Regions from separate parts of the Aminobacterium sp. UBA4908 genome, predicted to be linked through region 2. Evidence: riboswitches for the same ligand, from Rfam matches in the RefSeq annotation. Region 2 holds a riboswitch; the other holds the start of a gene.
The links. Region 2 has a riboswitch for cobalamin ahead of B4J50_RS05440 (hypothetical protein). Riboswitches for the same ligand answer to the same signal wherever they lie in the genome.
Positions count from the first base shown of each region.

Region 1: another riboswitch for cobalamin. It lies ahead of B4J50_RS08225 (TonB-dependent receptor plug domain-containing protein); the one in region 2 lies ahead of B4J50_RS05440 (hypothetical protein).

Region 1 is NZ_DHCG01000009.1:17,824-22,252, forward strand. It holds gene B4J50_RS08220 (protein-L-isoaspartate(D-aspartate) O-methyltransferase) at 1-637, shown strand, start outside; gene B4J50_RS08225 (TonB-dependent receptor plug domain-containing protein) at 676-2,541, opposite strand; gene B4J50_RS08230 (hypothetical protein) at 2,534-2,695, opposite strand; cobalamin riboswitch at 2,654-2,810, opposite strand; gene B4J50_RS08235 (ABC transporter substrate-binding protein) at 2,924-4,072, shown strand; gene B4J50_RS08240 (iron ABC transporter permease) at 4,069-4,429, shown strand, end outside.
Region 2 is NZ_DHCG01000004.1:162,667-167,095, forward strand. It holds gene B4J50_RS05430 (heavy metal translocating P-type ATPase) at 1-1,038, shown strand, start outside; gene B4J50_RS05435 (hypothetical protein) at 1,155-1,415, opposite strand; cobalamin riboswitch at 1,677-1,845, shown strand; gene B4J50_RS05440 (hypothetical protein) at 1,979-2,473, shown strand; gene B4J50_RS05445 (acetate--CoA ligase family protein) at 2,473-4,429, shown strand, end outside.

The DNA of each region.
Region 1 (4,429 bases), on a different contig from region 2:
GGTAGCAACTCAAATAGAGAGTCGTGGAGTGAGAGATAAACATGTTCTTGCTGCGATGAAACGAGTTCCAAGACATCTTTTTGTTTTTCCCGAATATATTTCTCTTGCTTATTTTGATGCCCCTCTTCCCATTGGTAAAAATCAAACTATATCTCAACCGTATATGGTTGCTCGTATGACGGAACTTTTGAGAGTATCTAAAGGAATGAGCGTATTAGAGGTAGGCACAGGTTCTGGATATCAAGCAGCTATTTTGGAGGAAATGGGTGCCTCAGTTGTCTCTCTTGAACGCATAGAATTTTTAGCACAGAGGGCCGAAGAGGTGCTTTCGCAGCTCGGATATTCCGTAATGGTCGTTGTTGCTGATGGTCGACAGGGATATGCTCCGAAAGCTCCATATGATGGAATCCTTGTGACGGCAGCGGCAGATATAGTGGAAGAACCGTGGCAAGAACAACTTGCTATGGGGGGGCGAATAGTTTTGCCCCTTTCAATAGAACCAGGGTTGCAGCGTCTATTGGTAATGGAGAAGAAGGGAGAGGGGCTATGGTTAGAGAATTGGTATGACTACTGTCGCTTTGTTCCAGTCGTGTCGGGAATAAGTAAACAAGAGATACATGAGAACAACGACACTTAAGGGAATTAAAAAAGGCGGGGTTTCCCCCGCCTGAAGAGCTAGAAGCTATATCGCCATGTGAGGTAAACGCTTCGTTCGGGGCCGTAATAATTCCAACCGGCAGAATTATATGTAAACTCTTCATCAAAGAGGTTATAGCAGCTTAAGCGGACTGTATGATCACCAGATTTCCACTCAGTGAAAATATCTGTCTGGAAATAGTCGTCGCCGGGATTATAAAGTTTTCCTGTCCAATCCTTTTGAGCAGGGGTTGTAGATCGGTTGGCGACGAAGCTACAGTTTATTCCAGTTGTCCATGGACCGTTGTGATATGTGAGAGAAGACATAAATTGCCATTCCGGCAAGCCGTAGCTATTTTCCCAGTTTCCAGCATTCCCTTTTTTCTCCTGAGCTTTTTGCCACGTTCCAGAAAGACCGAAACTCCATTTCTCTGAAAGATTCCATTTGTGGCTAGCTTCAACTCCATAAGATCTAAAGTCGTCCATATTTTCATAGGTGTTACTGCGCCAGATGATTTTATCTTTCATATTAGAGTAAAAGATTCCGAGGCCCCAATTCCCAGAGTCATTTGCTCCTTTTATTCCCAGATCATAATTCCATCCTTTTTCTGGCTTGAGGTTGGGATTCCCTTTAGTTCCCCATGGACCATTTGCATGAAGTTCATACATGCTAGGCATAGCGAAGAAACGCCCGGCAGAAATATACCAGGCAGTGTTGTTGTTGAGCGGAAGTTGAAGGGTCATTTTGGGCATGAGTTCATTATAGTTGTCTGCGTTATCCTGGCGCCATATTTCGTATCGTAATCCAAGGGTTCCGATAACATCGCCAAAAGGACGAGAGAGTTCTACAAAGGGGGCGTAATTTGTCCGATCCTGGTTTATTTCAGGGTCAAAAGTAGATGGTCTGTATGTTGTTTCTTCTTTTCTATATGTCATTCCCCATGAAGCAAGAGTAGCGCCCCATTGGCTTCGTTTCCCAAACTCCGTAGTAAAAGCCCGATCTTTGTAATAGTTATCTTGATTTTGCTGGATATAATATCTCTGGTCGTTATAACCCATCAACACATAGTAGCTGTTCCCGTTGTAACGGAAAGAATGTCGCTGATATTGTCCTTTCTCTTTGTTAATATCTACTGGGACCATCCGGCCCGGAGTTTCATATGTGTTCTTAAATTCCCCTGTTTCACTTTTAAAATTCCAGTTTTTGCCATTGAGAGTTACGCCGTAAGCATTTTCTTTATAGTCGAGGGCATTGTAGATTTTTTCGGTCTGTTCAAGTAAGCGATGCTCTCCTTCTTCTTTGTGGGAATACCAGATGCCAGCATTGATTTTTTCTCCAGCACCCTCTCCTTGGACAAAGTACCGTCGCCAGTCATTAGGACCGACCTCTCCTTCTATAGTTATTCCCTCCGTGGCTTTCCGGGTAATTATATTAATAACACCACCGGCAGCCATGGAACCATAAGTAGCTGAGCCAGTTCCTTTGACTACATCAATGCGCTCAATGTTGGAAATCGGGAAATCTCGAAAATCAACAGAGGCAGCGCCAGCTCCATGGGATGAGCGGTAATAGGGAACGCCATCAACTAAAACAAGCACTTCAGTTACGTACCCTCTCATAGAAATTTGAGAGTTATTCGAATGACCAGTCTTTTGCTTTACATAAATTCCCGGTACATTCTGTTCAAGAATGGTTGCTAAATCTCTGGATCCGCTTCTTTCAATTTGGTCACGGGTAATAACGTAGGTTGGAGCTGGAACTTCTTCCAGGCTTGTCGCCAATCTACTCCCTGTAACTATTTCCTCAGGAACATCGTAGACTTTTTCTGCTCCTATTGCCGCTCCTGCCATAAAGACAAAAGTCGCAGCCATGCACGCCGCAATGAGTCCTTTCTTCTTAACCACCATAGTCCCCCCTAAAAATATAAAAATGGCGAGAAGCAAGGTTGACACGACAACCTCTTCTCGCCATGTATAAGGCTAGGAAGATAGTCATCACACCACGCCCTCGCATGATAATGACTCTTGTCTTCCAGCCGGTCTCCTGACTCCAGTTCATCCTCCCTCGTACCTTCCCAGTTTTCCCAGTGGTATTACGAGTTTGTCTCTGTTACAGTGGCGGGGCCGTTCTGGTTTCACACCAGATTCCCGAAGCTGGAAAACATAGATCCCTATTTGATTTTGTAGGCAATGATAGCGATAATTGGAATTGACCTAATCGCACATTTACTATTATACATATCTTACAATAAAAAAATCTACTAAGAGGAAATCTTTTGTGAAAAATATGAAAAAAATTAAATGGAATCTCTTTAATGTTTTACTTTGGGTATGGGGTTTTGTCCTTTTGTATCCCGTCCCTTCTTTCGCCTCTTCTATGGAACTTCAATATGCTAAAGGTTTTAAGGTGAGCAGAGAAGAGGGATATAGCATAGTCACTGTCGTCCAACCTTGGGCTGGAGCCCGGGAAGGGCAACAGTATCTTCTCGTATCACAGGGGGCCTCTATCCCTGAAAGGCTTGCCCATTTGCCAATTGTACATGTCCCAGTTCGACGAGTTATTACCACATCCATGACCATGCTCCCTTTTATAGAGGAACTTGGCGGAGCGGATGTATTTGTGGGGGTGGGAGGGAAACGATATGTATATTCCAACGTTATTCGTAACTCTGATCTCCCTGACGTAGCTGCTGATGCAGGGGCAGGATTGCGCCTCGACGTGGAAAAAATTCTTTCTTTACGCCCGGATGTCGTTTTTGTTTATGCGTATACGGCAACAGAGAAAGAGGCTGCGGATCGGTTACGGCAACTTGGAGTCCCCCTTGTTATTGCGTCAGATTATTTGGAAGAAGAACCTCTCGGTATGGCAGAATGGATTAAATTCGTGGGTTTGTTCCTGGGCGAAGAAGGGGAGGCAGATGCTTTTTTTCGGCGAGTTGCTGAACAATATAACTCTCTCGTACAAAAAGTGCGGGATATGACGAAGGAACGCCCTACAGTTATGGCAAATGCAGCTATTGGCGGGACATGGTATGTTCCAGGAGGACGAAGCTGGCCTGCTTACTTGCTTCGTGATGCAGGAGGCCGCTATCTTTGGTCTGACCTTAATCAGCGGGGAGGGGTCCCCATAGATTTTGAAAATGTGTTAGAACGAGCTATCTCCTGTGATTTTTGGATTAACGCTTCTTCATGGCAAAGCTTAGAGGACGCTATAACTGAAGATCCCCGTTATGAAACGTTTCGTCCCTTCAAGGAAAGAAGAATTTATAATAATAATGCTCGTGTGACGAAAAGTGGAGCTAACGATTATTATCAGCAGGGCATCATGCGCCCAGACTTGATTTTAGAAGATTTAATTGCTATTTTACATCCTCATTTACTGCCAAACCACGAGCTCTTTTTTTATCATCAATTGTCAGAGAGGAATATACCATGAAATATCGCCAGATGTTTCTTTTTGTGGCGCTCCTTGGGATCGGTGTAATTTTGGTAGCTCTTACCCTTTCTTTAGGATCTGTTTCTATCCCCTTTTCGGCTCTTTTACAAAGTCTTTTAGGGAGTGAAAGGGTCTCTGAGGAGTGGCGAGTAATAGTTATGGAATTAAGATTTCCTCGGGCCCTTACTGCATTTTTTGCTGGAGGAGCTCTCTCTGTGTCAGGTTTAGGGATGCAAACCCTTTTTCAAAATCCTTTAGCCGGTCCCTTTATCCTTGGTATTAACGGCGGAGCGAGTCTGGGTGTAGCAATGGCCACTTTAATAGTTGGGTCTTTGGCTAATGTAGGACTTGCTGGTG
Region 2 (4,429 bases):
GTCAGAGATCCCCTCTCTCTTGCCATTTTTGGCTTCATATCCACCATTGTCATTGCTTGTCCCTGCGCCTTGGGGCTTGCCACTCCTATGGCTCTTATTACGGGGACTGGCGCGGCTTCAAGGAAGGGACTTATTATTCGAAATGCCGAAGCTATCCAAACGGCAAAAGAAGTTGGGATTGTGCTCATGGATAAAACAGGGACTCTCACCCAAGGGCATCCTTCTGTTGTAGATATCCAGGTCTCAGAAGAGGATTTAGAAGCTGTTGCGGCACTAGAACGACATTCTCTCCATCCCTTGGCAAAAGCTGTAGCGGCAGTGAAAAGAACAGACATAGAACCTAATTCCGTGGAGGAGATTATGGGAGAGGGAGTTAAAGGAACCATACGAGGAGAGGAATACTTTATTGGGAAACCTCAGGATCCTTCAAGGTACAATGAACAGCTTCTGTTGGGGCGTACAGTAGTAGAGGTTCAAAAGGGTGGCGTAGTTGTGGGGTTTCTTGCGATAGAAGATTCTCTTCGGGAGGATGGGGTTCGGGCAGTATCTCATCTGAAGGAGCTTGGCATCGTTCCTGTAATGGTGACAGGAGATAATGAAAGGACTGCGCAGGCGGTTGCCAAGCAAGTAGGAATTAATGAAGTTTATGCCGGAGTTCGACCGGGAGAAAAATTGGATATATTGAGAAGATATCAAACTATGGGACGAAAAGTTCTTATGGTTGGAGATGGGATGAATGATGCGGCAGCATTAAAAGGCGCAGACATTGGCGTAGCTATTGGCTCTGGCACTGATCTTGCCATTGACAGCGCAGATATGGTAGTAGTGAAAGGTGGAGTTTCTGCTATTGTTGATGCCATTCATATCTCAAGGCAAACTTTTACGGTTATTCGTCAAAATCTTTTTTGGGCTTTTGCCTATAATATCATTGCTATTCCGTTAGCCATGGGGGCCCTGCTCCACCCTGCAATTGCTGAAACAGCCATGGCGTTTAGTTCCATCTCTGTTATTTTGAATTCCATGCGGATTCGTTCCTAAAAGATCCCGATACAAGAGTCAAAAGAACACATGGACAAAGCCCCCTTCTAAAAGGGCTCTGCCCACTTAAAAGTTAGAAGAGACCGCCTTTTTAGGCGGTCTCTGTATTTTCTACACTAGCAATGACCGTGACAGCCTGAACAGCCTCCACCGCATCCACTGCACCCGCCGTTACGGAGAGCGTCGATAGCAGGTACGAACACATCTAGAATGTCTTCCAGGTCGTTCACCCCTTCATCAGCATCGGTGAGACCAAAAGTTTCTTTTACTGCAGGAACTGTATCAGCACCATCTACTATAGCCTGCACTATGTCACGGAGCGTAATGTCCTTCGACTTAATGACCACAGTTTCTCCAGGAACCATACCCCAGTCCATCTTCTTTACCTCCTTATAGGAAACATGGTGGTATTGTAAAGGAAAAGAAGGGAAAAATAAATAGAATATTTTTTAGGCTCTCCTTTTCTGCCTGACTCCTTTATTTACATGAATGTGAAGAGTATTGAGGTCTCATTGTTTTTATCTTTTTTATCTCAAAAATATTATTAATAAGGAATAATTTTTTATGAAAAAAGAGAAAATGCTTTTAAAAAATAAATTGTATTGACTTTTTTGTCGAATAGAGTGTAAAGTAATAAATACAATAAAACTTCAGCAGGTGTACGGGAAGTCCGGTGAAAAGCCGGCGCGGACCCGCCACTGTGTGCTTGACGATGGGACCACATGCCACTGGAAAGAGTTCTTTTCTGGGAAGGGGGCCCAAAGAGTGAGAGCAAGCCAGGAGACCGGCCTGATGAAGAGATGCAAGTTCCCGCGAGGATTCGGGAAGGCTTGTGGAAAAGCCTCTCTTGAAATAAAGGGGCAATTTCGCTTTTAAGCTCTTAGCCTTTGATGGCCGTCCTCGGGGGACGGCCATTTTCTATTATAGGAGGATGAGAGTTATGAAGCGAGAGCACGTGGATTTGTTCCAGAACTCCGTAAATCCAAGTGGGTTTACTTTGCTTGAGCAGACGGTAAATGCGCTGGAAGCAAATGACGCGTCCCTTCCAGAAGAAGATACACGCAGCACCATCCTTTCTTCCATAGATCGATACATTTCCTATGTGAACGGATCTTTGAACAGGGACGGAAATATTGTAATTTCCGCAGATTTTCTTGAGAATACGCGCTTACTCATTAACACATTGCGGAAAGATATTGAGGCTATTTCTGTTCCTCACGAAGAAGACATCCAACTCAAGGGCAGAGAAAAGGCTCTCTTTGTTGAAGCTCACCTCAATCTTATCAATGCTGCTCGAGATTGGATGAGCGCTGTTGCTTCAGAGTCTTCAAGCGAGACAATAAAGATCTATCTTTTATATTGCCGAGCCTGCCTCCGTTCTTTGAGGCTTTTAGAACCTTTATGGTGTAGTAGTGAAAAGGAGGCCATCGCATAATGAATTGTCAGAACCATCCCCTTTCTCCTCTTTTTGCTCCACGTAGCATTGCTATTGTGGGTGCGTCTGCCAATCTTGATAGCCTTACTGGACGTACGGTTAAAGCGTTACAACATTTTGGATATGATGGGACTATCTACCCTGTTAACCCCAAGTACAATATAGTGGGAGGCCTCCCCTGCTATAAAGATTTAGCTCATATCCCTACTTCAGCTGATGTGGCTCTTATTAGTGTTAAGGCCCATCTTGTCCCATCTATTTTGCGAACATGCATTGAAAAAGATATTCATCATGTGATTATTTATTCTTCTGGTTTCGCTGAAGCTGGCGACGGATCGCTCCAAAAAGAAATGATGGATGTCGCTCGTAAAGGAAGTATCCGCATTCTTGGGCCTAACTGTCAAGGGCTTCTGAACCTCTCTGAAGGAATTCCCCTCACTTTTTCAGGAGCTCTTTACAATGCAGAACCCCCAGCGCCTGGACACGTGGCCTTTGTTTCTCAAAGCGGAGCTTTTGGTTTCTCTTCCTTTGGAGTGGGGCTTGATCATGGCGTTCGATATCGATACGTAGTGACGACAGGGAATCAAGCTGATATTGACGCTGTAGAGTGTGCCGGATATGTTATTACCGATCCGGAAGTTCGCCTTCTCATGATGTATCTCGAAGGCATTGAAAACGGGGAACGCTTTTTGGAACTGGTTCGAGAAGCGAGAGAACGAGATATTGCCGTAGCCGTCTTAAAGGCGGGGCGTTCCCCCTCTGCTCAGGAAGCTGCACGAAGCCATACGGCCGCTCTTACGGGAGATGATGCTGTCTGGAACGCAATTTTTGCCCAATATGGCGTTATTCCTTTAAAAGACATGGACGATATTATTGGTATTGGACAGCTTTTTGGCGCTTCTCCCCGCACTGCTGGTGATAGGGCTGCTATTCTCACGACTTCCGGTGGTGCTGGTATTGTCATGGCTGATTGTCTTAGCGATTTAAAAATGAAGGTTCCAGAGTTTTCAAGTCAAGCTCGCCAAGAGATTGAGAAGGCGATTCCCTCATTTGGCGCTTCGAGAAACCCAGTGGACATGACCGTTCAAATTTCAGAAAAGCCGGAGAATTTCCGTCACGTTCTTAATGCGGCTCTTCATGATCCTAATATAGACATGGTGATCACCGCTCTCTCCATGATTGTTGGCGATGCGGGGGCCCTTATGGCAGATGAGTTGGTTAAGAGCTACCAGAATACCAATAAGCCTCAAGCAGCGGTATGGATGATTGATAACGATCATGGAGGAGCCTTTGTTGAGCGCCTTAAAACATCCGGTTTCCCTATATTTCAAAGTTTCAGACAGTGTGCACGGGCTTTGAAGGCTTTAAGAAATTGGGAGAATCGACTCCCCTTCCCTATCACGAAAGTAGCGTATCGAGATCCTATATTGCGCTCTTTCCCTCCTAAATTGACAGAGTACGATGCAAAGCGATTACTGGATAGATATCGTATTCCTATAACAAAGGAACGGCTTTGTCGCGATATGGAGGAGGCTTTTGATGCGGCAGAAGAATTTGGTTTTCCCGTGGCACTCAAAGGTATGTCTGCAGAAATTCTTCATAAAACGGAAGCTGATATTGTCACATTAGATATTCGCTCTTTTGATGAAATGCGCCATGCTTTGAAAAGGACGAGAGAAAATTTAAAAAAACATGTTTCAGATCACGAAATACAAGGGTTTCTCGTTCAGGAAATGGTAAAAGGCGGCATGGAGTGTATTGTGGGAGTAAAGCGGGATCCAGTTTTTGGCCCTATTGTAGCGGTAGGTTTAGGCGGTATTTATGTAGAGGTGCTCAGCGACGTATCTCTTCGTCATGCCCCGGTAGATGAAAAAGAAGCCCTCTGCATGATTAAGAAGTTGAAAGGCTACGGTTTCCTCTCAGGAGCGAGGGGACAGCGCCATAGAGATGTGGAGG